Regions from separate parts of the Paenibacillus sp. FSL R5-0407 genome, predicted to be linked through region 1. Evidence: a T-box and tRNA genes for the amino acid it is inferred to sense, from the RefSeq annotation. Region 1 holds a T-box; the other holds one or more tRNA genes.

The links. The T-box of region 1 lies ahead of tyrS (tyrosine--tRNA ligase). A T-box ahead of a tRNA ligase gene usually reads a tRNA of that ligase, here a tRNA-Tyr.
Region 2: it encodes a tRNA-Tyr, which carries the amino acid that the T-box ahead of tyrS (tyrosine--tRNA ligase) is inferred to sense. The anticodon was not compared.

The regions. Positions count from the first base shown of each region.
Region 1 is NZ_JBBPAX010000001.1:1,687,413-1,691,673, reverse strand. It holds gene NYE70_RS08250 (transglycosylase domain-containing protein) at 1-1,751, opposite strand, end outside; T-box leader at 1,906-2,172, shown strand; gene tyrS (tyrosine--tRNA ligase) at 2,235-3,488, shown strand; gene rpsD (30S ribosomal protein S4) at 3,603-4,202, opposite strand.
Region 2 is NZ_JBBPAX010000001.1:2,651,272-2,655,532, reverse strand. It holds rRNA gene NYE70_RS12905 (23S ribosomal RNA) at 1-565, shown strand, start outside; tRNA gene NYE70_RS12900 (tRNA-Asn) at 631-706, shown strand; tRNA gene NYE70_RS12895 (tRNA-Ser) at 710-801, shown strand; tRNA gene NYE70_RS12890 (tRNA-Glu) at 823-897, shown strand; tRNA gene NYE70_RS12885 (tRNA-Val) at 958-1,033, shown strand; tRNA gene NYE70_RS12880 (tRNA-Met) at 1,071-1,144, shown strand; tRNA gene NYE70_RS12875 (tRNA-Asp) at 1,178-1,254, shown strand; tRNA gene NYE70_RS12870 (tRNA-Phe) at 1,339-1,414, shown strand; tRNA gene NYE70_RS12865 (tRNA-Thr) at 1,438-1,513, shown strand; tRNA gene NYE70_RS12860 (tRNA-Tyr) at 1,519-1,603, shown strand; tRNA gene NYE70_RS12855 (tRNA-Trp) at 1,612-1,685, shown strand; tRNA gene NYE70_RS12850 (tRNA-His) at 1,714-1,789, shown strand; tRNA gene NYE70_RS12845 (tRNA-Gln) at 1,812-1,886, shown strand; tRNA gene NYE70_RS12840 (tRNA-Gly) at 1,893-1,967, shown strand; tRNA gene NYE70_RS12835 (tRNA-Cys) at 1,979-2,052, shown strand; tRNA gene NYE70_RS12830 (tRNA-Leu) at 2,064-2,149, shown strand; tRNA gene NYE70_RS12825 (tRNA-Arg) at 2,162-2,238, shown strand; tRNA gene NYE70_RS12820 (tRNA-Leu) at 2,273-2,352, shown strand; gene NYE70_RS12815 (alpha/beta fold hydrolase) at 2,548-3,402, shown strand; gene ant(6) (aminoglycoside 6-adenylyltransferase) at 3,464-4,261, shown strand, end outside.

The DNA of each region.
Region 1 (4,261 bases):
TACACGATCTTTCCTTTGGAATCCGTAATTTTGGCGATCATGTAGGCGTCGTTGAATTCACCGCCGTTGGCAATTGCCGTGTACGCGTTAGTGAGTTCCTCCACGGTAACCCCGTATTTCAAGCCGCCGAGTACGCCGGTTTGCGCCCCGTAATCCTGTTCATCGAGGGTGGTGATGCCCAGTTTCTTGGAGAAATCCCAAGCCTTTTCGATGCCCACAGTTTCGTTAAACAGCTTCAGGGCCGGAATATTGCGCGATTCGTTCAGTGCGGTCCGGGCGGTTACAAGGCCTTTATAGCCGCCGCTGGAGTTGACCGGGATGTGATATCCTTTTTGGTAATCGCGTAGAATCATCGGCGAATCGTCAATGATGCTCGCGGGCTGGATCAGCCCCTCTTCCATGGCCGGCAAATAGGCGGCGATCGGCTTCATGGTCGACCCCGGTTGACGTATCATTTGCGTTGCGTAATTCATTTGCTCCGTATAAAAATCCCGACCTTCGATCATTCCGAGGATGGCCCCGGTATGATTGTCGATCATCATGCCGGCGACTTGCTCAAGCCCCTTGGTTTCGCTGTATTTGGAGAAGTTCTTCTCGTTTTCCGAAACCTTGTGCATGGAGTTATAGACTTTTTTGTCGATCGTCGTGTAAACCCGATATCCTCCGGTCAGCAGCTCTTGACGAGCTTCTTCAAGTATTTGCGAGTTTTTGGCGACCTCTTCTTTGGTCATCTCCGGATTGTTCAGCATGGCGATCGTAATTGCGCTCTGACGTTCCGTTTCGAGCATCAGGTACGGAAACGTCTCGTAAGCTTTCTTTGTTTGCGGTGCGAGCGACCCTTTAATATCAAACGCCAGCGCATCGTCATATTGGGCTTTCGTTATTTTGTTCTCCTCAAGCATCCGCTGAAGCACTAGGCGCTGCCGTTTGAGCGCTCGGTCGAAGGCTTCCTGGTTGAACTCTCCTTTGCCGTTATAGGCGGAATAAGAAGAAGGAAGCTGCGGCAACCCTGCGAGATAGGCGGACTGGGCAGTGTTCAGATCATCAAGATTAACAATATTGAAAATACCTTTGGCTGCTGCTTTGATCCCGTAAACCTGATAACCGTTGGAGCCGTTCCCGAACGGTACTTTGTTCAGATATGCCGTTAAAATTTCATTTTTGCTCAGAAACCGTTCCAATCGCAGTGCGAGCAGAATTTCTTTTACCTTCCGGTTGTCTGTCCGGTCCAGATTCAGAAATACCCGGCGTGCCAATTGCTGGGTGAGCGTGCTCCCGCCGGTCTGGATGTCTTCTTTGAGCAGCTTTTGCTTTACGGCGCGCATGGTCCCTTTCAGGTCCACACCCTTATGTTCTTCAAAATGATTGTCTTCAATAGCGATGACAGCGTCTATGACGGAAGAAGGGATTTCGTCGAAGCTGACGGGCCGCCGGTCCTCTTCCGAACGCAGCTGGCCGATCGGCTGGCCGTCGCGGAAGTAGGCGAATCCGGTGATTTCGTTATGATCGATTTTTTGTTCAATATCGGTACGTGATCTCACGGGTTCGTCTATGACGATTGAGGAGACGTATCCGAATACTGCCCCTCCGGCAAACAAGGCCCCGGCAAAACCGAGCAAAACAAGCCATCCCAGCGTAGTCCAGACCCAGCGGCCGCGTCTGCGTTTGCGTACGGGCTTCTTGTTTCTGGATTCGCTTCGCGACTTTCTTTGCCCTCCCTTGCCGGAGTTGTTATCGTTTTCATGAACCATGGAATTCCTCCTTTTAACAGCAACATTATAGCATAAAAAAGGGCGTTTGACCGCTTTTTCCACCCATTCGGACACGATCCGACCGATATTCGGGAGAAGCCGAGGTTTGACTTGACGAAAGTTTCTGTGTTATAAAATAGCTAATTGCATATCGTCAAAGGCTTGGAAAGACTTAGTAGAAGGCGGAATCCCGCCGCTCAGAGAATCGGTGGTCGCTGCGAACCGAATGGGCGGATCCCTTTTGAATTACCGTCTGGAGCCGTCCGGGGGAACGCAGAATTGTCAGTAGTCCGGTACCGGGAAGACCCGTTATTGAAATGAGGTGAAAACCGTCTGTTTGCCTGTGCTCGGGTTATGGGCATTGATTAAGCAGCGGTTTTAATTAGGGTGGTAACGCGAGCAGCTCCTTCTCGTCCCTTGGGATGAGAAGGAGCTTTTTGTCGTTTTCGGCAGATATAAATTAATTGTGGAGGATGATTGAAGATGAAATGGGATGAATTGACACTGGCTCAGCAGGAAGAAGTAGAACGCCAACTGCAGGTGATTTCCCGCGGGGTTGTTGAAATTGTGCCGGAAGACGAATTAAGACAGAAAATCATGAAATCGGTGGTTACCGGAACACCGCTGAATGTGAAGCTTGGCCTTGATCCTTCAGCGCCGGACATTCACGTGGGGCACACCGTAGTTTTGCAAAAGCTGCGTCAGTTCCAGCAATTCGGGCATCAGATTCAGCTCATTATCGGCGATTTCACCGGGAAGATCGGCGATCCGACAGGGAAATCGGAAACCCGCAAGCAGCTGTCCGAGGAGGATGTGCAGCGGAATGCCGAGACGTACCGCCAGCAAATTTTTAAAATTCTGGATCCGGAAAAAACGAAGGTATTCTTTAACTCGGAATGGCTCGCGCCGATGACGTTTGAAGAAGTGGTCAAGCTGGCGGCAAAAGTTACCGTAGCCCGGATGCTGGAAAGAGACGATTTCACCAAGCGTTATCAGAACGGCCAGCCGATCAGTATTCATGAATTTTTCTACCCGCTCATGCAGGGGATGGATTCGGTTGCGCTGCATACCGATATCGAGCTTGGGGGGACGGACCAGAAATTCAATCTGCTGATGGGCAGAACGCTGCAGAAGGAATATGGCCTGGAACCTCAGATTGCTATTATGACACCGCTGATCGAAGGTCTTGACGGTGTGCAGAAGATGAGTAAAAGCCTTGGGAACTACATCGGCATCGACGAGGAACCGAATGAAATTTACGGTAAATCGATGTCCGTACCGGATGACCTCATGCTGAAATACTTCGAGCTGGCGACTGACTTGACGAATGAGGAGTTGGCCGTGCTTAGCGAAGGCGTTAAGCTAGGGGCTGTTCATCCACGTGATGCCAAAATGCAGCTGGCTTACACCTTCGTACGCATGTACCATGGCGTCGACGCAGCCGAAGCGGCACAGGAGCACTTTATTACCGTCTTCCAACAGCGGGCGCTTCCGGAGGATATTCAAGAGATTACGGTTGCTGCCGGAGAACTGAATGACGGTAAAATCGGTCTGATCAAGCTGTTGTCGCTCCTTGGATTTGCGGCTTCCAATAGTGAAGCCCGGCGCAGTATTCAGCAGGGTGCGGTCAAGGTGAACGAAGAGAAGCTTACGGATCCGAATGCCGAAATCGCTATTGCGGATGGAGATGTCATCCAGGTAGGCAAACGCAAATTTGCCAAGCTGCTCGTGAAATAAGAAGAAAGGGGCCCTGAGGCCCCTTTCTTTGATTTTATTAAATTGAGCCGTACGAGCATTAATAGGACCAAAAAAACCGGCCAATCCCCAAGGGAGTTGGCCGGTTTTGAATTCTTAACGGTTGTAGAATTCGACGATTTGTTTTTCGTCGATGTCTTGGGACAGCTCGGAACGCTCAGGCAGACGAATGAACTTGCCTTCTACTGCACTGTCGTTGAATTCCAGGTAAGCTGGAAGATGCGAGCGGTTTTCCAAAGCTTCTTTAACAGAAGAAAGGCTGCGGCTTCTTTCACGAAGACCAATTACGTCGCCAAGGCTTACACGGTAAGAAGCGATATCCACTTTCTTGCCGTTTACGGTGATATGACCGTGGGAAACCAATTGACGAGCGCCAGCGCGGGAATTTGCAAAACCAAGACGGTATACCAGGTTGTCCAGGCGGCTTTCAAGCAGCGCCATGAATGTTTCACCGGCGATACCAGGCATTTTTTGCGCTTTAGCGAACAAAGTGCGGAATTGCTTCTCGCCCAAACCGTACATGTGGCGCAATTTTTGTTTTTCCAAAAGCTGCATGCCGTAGTTGGATACTTTTCTCCGTTGGTTAGCACCATGTTGTCCCGGAGGGAAAGGGCGCTTCAAATCTTTGCCAGTGCCGCTCAGGGAAATGCCGAGACGACGGCTGAGTTTAAATTTAGGACCAGTGTAACGTGCCATTGTATAGGTAGACTCCTTTTAAATTGAAATTTTCGGTGTAGGGTTCTACTTGCGCGGGT
Region 2 (4,261 bases), 960 kb from region 1:
AAAGGCATAAGGGAGCTTGACTGCGAGACTGACAAGTCGAGCAGGGACGAAAGTCGGGCTTAGTGATCCGGTGGTACCGCATGGAAGGGCCATCGCTCAACGGATAAAAGCTACCCTGGGGATAACAGGCTTATCTCCCCCAAGAGTCCACATCGACGGGGAGGTTTGGCACCTCGATGTCGGCTCATCGCATCCTGGGGCTGAAGTAGGTCCCAAGGGTTGGGCTGTTCGCCCATTAAAGCGGTACGCGAGCTGGGTTCAGAACGTCGTGAGACAGTTCGGTCCCTATCTGTCGTGGGCGTAGGAAATTTGAGAGGAGCTGTCCTTAGTACGAGAGGACCGGGATGGACGCACCGCTGGTGCACCAGTTGTTCCGCCAGGAGCATAGCTGGGTAGCTACGTGCGGACGGGATAAGCGCTGAAAGCATCTAAGCGTGAAGCCCCCCTCAAGATGAGATTTCCCAACTAGTAAGACCCCTTGAAGACCACGAGGTTGATAGGCCTGAGGTGGAAGTGCAGCAATGTATGGAGCTGACAGGTACTAATCGGTCGAGGGCTTATCCAAATTTCTAATGCAAATTTAAGTTTCGTATCCAGTTTTCAGGTGATCAATCATCTGAATATGAATATTCCCTGATAGCTCAGTTGGTAGAGCACTCGACTGTTAATCGAGTTGTCACAGGTTCGAGTCCTGTTCGGGGAGCCATATGGAGAGGTGTCCGAGTTGGCCGAAGGAGCACGATTGGAAATCGTGTAGGCGTCACAAGCGTCTCGAGGGTTCGAATCCCTCTCTCTCCGCCATAATTTTTCTTTAATAAGTAAGGCCCGTTGGTCAAGGGGTTAAGACACCTCCCTTTCACGGAGGTAACAGGGGTTCGAATCCCCTACGGGTCACCATTTAACTTTTCACTTGATTTAACACTAAGGTTTCTGGTACAATTAAATTTGTCTTTCCCTGGAGGCTTAGCTCAGCTGGGAGAGCATCTGCCTTACAAGCAGAGGGTCGGGGGTTCGATCCCCTCAGCCTCCACCATAATTTACTTTGACAAGTAAATAATCATTTTAACTGACGCGGGGTGGAGCAGCCCGGTAGCTCGTCGGGCTCATAACCCGAAGGCCGCAGGTTCAAATCCTGCCCCCGCAATTATCCCTTTGAGGGATGAAGATTTACTAGTGTGGAGCCGTGGTGTAGAGGCCTAACATGCCTGCCTGTCACGCAGGAGACCGCGGGTTCGAATCCCGTCGGCTCCGCCATTTATTTACACGAAGGAAACTGTCACTGTAACCATTGCTGAGTATAGCACCGGGGTAGGTAGAAGGTTCCGAAACTTTTAATACGGCTCGGTAGCTCAGTCGGTAGAGCAGAGGACTGAAAATCCTCGTGTCGGCGGTTCGATTCCGTCCCGAGCCACCATTGATTTATTGAATAGGTAACATGCCGTTGTAGCTCAATTGGTAGAGCAACTGACTTGTAATCAGTAGGTTGGGGGTTCAAGTCCTCTCGACGGCACCATACTTGGAGGCTTAGTGAAGTGGCTAAACACGGCAGACTGTAAATCTGCTCTCTACGAGTTCGGTGGTTCGAATCCATCAGCCTCCACCACTTTTTATAGGGGCATAGTTTAAAGGTAGAACAAAGGTCTCCAAAACCTTTGGTGTGGGTTCAATTCCTGCTGCCCCTGCCAATTTTCAAATAACTTAATACTTTTTATGGCGGTCGTGGCGAAGGGGTTAACGCACCGGATTGTGGCTCCGGCATTCGTGGGTTCAAGTCCCATCGATCGCCCCATTTTTAACTAAAAAATAATCGTTGGGGATTAGCCAAGCGGTAAGGCAACGGACTTTGACTCCGTCATCCATAGGTTCGAATCCTATATCCCCAGCCATTTTAAGCGGACGTGGCTCAGCGGTAGAGCATCGCCTTGCCAAGGCGAGGGTCGCGGGTTCGATTCCCGTCGTCCGCTCCATTCTATTATAAGGCGCCATAGCCAAGTGGTAAGGCACAGCTCTGCAAAAGCTCTACCCCCAGTTCGAATCTGGGTGGCGCCTCCATTTTCTTTTTAGCGGGAGTGGCGGAATCGGCAGACGCACAGGACTTAAAATCCTGCGGTAGGTGACTATCGTACCAGTTCAAGTCTGGTCTTCCGCACTTTTGATTTATGTCCCCTTAGCTCAGCTGGATAGAGCGTTTGACTACGAATCAAAAGGTCAGGAGTTCGAATCTCTTAGGGGACGCCATTATAACTCGCTTAAAGAAAATAAATATGATTATGCCGGTGTGGCGGAATTGGCAGACGCGCGCGACTCAAAATCGTGAGGGAAACCGTGGGGGTTCGAGTCCCTTCACCGGCATTACATTTAAATCTAAAGTTCATCAGATAATATCTGATGGACTTTTTTTATTTTGAAGAGAGAGCTCTCCGTGCCTGCAACAGCAAAAAAACAGCCCTTCCTTTACCAGAGTGGAGCAATAAAAAGATGGAAATTTTATGTGTTGCTGTTAGACTTACATTTGAGTGAAGTAGAACGAGGGTGAAGGTGAAGACTATGAGTCGGGAAATTCATACACTTCAAGTTGGAGACACAACACTGGAATACACGGTAATTGGCAAAGGAATCCCCATATTGCTTCTTCATGGAGGGCACTCGGGGTGCCAGGAGGTATTCGGCTATGAACGGTTGTTAGAGTCGGGATTCTCTATTATTACTCCCTCTCGTGCAGGATATGGCCGTACTACGCCAGTGATGGAATTGATCCTAGCATGCAGCTTGTATAAGGAGCTATTGGATCATTTATCCATTGATCATGTCCATGTCATGGCGATCTCAGCTGGCGGACCTAGCGGTATTTTGTTTTGCTCCTTATTTCCTGCCAGGGTCACTAGTTTTACGTTGCAGTGTGCGGTTACAAAACCATGGCTTGCACCGGCGGATCAAGCATATCGAGTTGCAATGCGTATTTTTAATCCGAATAGGGAAAAAGGAACTTGGAGGATGCTGGCGGTATTCAGCAACCTGTTCCCGAAATTAATGTTCAGATTGATGGCATCTTCTTTCTCAAATTTGTCTTATTCAGAAGTAAAACAACGAATAGACAACACCGCGATTGAAGAGTTTCGCAAAATGAATAACCGGCAACGCTCTCATTCAGGTTTTCTCATTGACTTAAAGCACAAGCATGATTATTCCAAAGAAATGGCCAATATTCAAGCGCCGACGTTAATCATGCACAGTAAAAATGATCGTTCAGTACCTTTAAGCCATGCAGAATATGCAAAGGCATATATTCCCCAAGCAGAACAATGTATTCTTGACTCCTGGGGACATCTCATATGGATTGGAAAGCATGCGGTTGAGTATGACGATGCATTAGTGTTGTTCTTAAAACGGCAAGAGCAATGAAATCTTTCTACTGCATAAATAGTATTCATTTGCGAGGGTTCCGAAATGGAGGGTTACTGTCTTGAGAAGTGAACAAGAAATGATGAAACTCCTTATGGATTTTGCTGTTAAGGATGATCGAATTCGATTGGTAACTTTGGAAGGATCACGCACCAACAAAAACATTCTCCCTGATCGATTTCAAGACTATGACCTCTCTTATTTCGTTACAGATATCGATTTTTTCAAAGGAAATGATGAGTGGCTTCGAGTTTTCGGGAAGATGCTCATGATGCAAAAGCCTGAAGATATGGAGCTGTTTCCGCCAGAATTGGGGAATTGGTTTTCCTATTTAATGATTTTTGAGGATGGAAACAAAGTAGACCTGACATTAATTCCCATTAACGAGTTGGAAGATTATTTTGCCAATAGCGATGGTTTAGTTGAAGTGTTGCTCGACAAGGACCTGCTGCTCAAGAATGAAGTTTTCGCCAACGATCATAAATATTGGATTAAAAAGCCTACTGCAAGAGAATTTGACGATTGTTGTAATGAGTTCTGGATGGGTTCGACCTATGTAGTAAAAGGATTAGCGAGAAAAGAGATCCTGTTTGCGATTGATCATCTCAATGAGATTGCTAGACCTAATTTGCTGAGGATGATGGCCTGGAACATCGGGTCGGAGCAAGGGTACAATTTTAGTGTGGGGAAGAACTATAAGTTTATTAATCGTTATCTTTCCAATGAACATTGGGAAAAGCTCCTATCCACCTATTCGGAGAATGGGTATCCGGAAATGTGGCAGTCGTTATTAACTTGTTATGACTTATTTAGAACATACTCGAAAGCTGTATCAGAAAGACTTGAATATAACTATCCC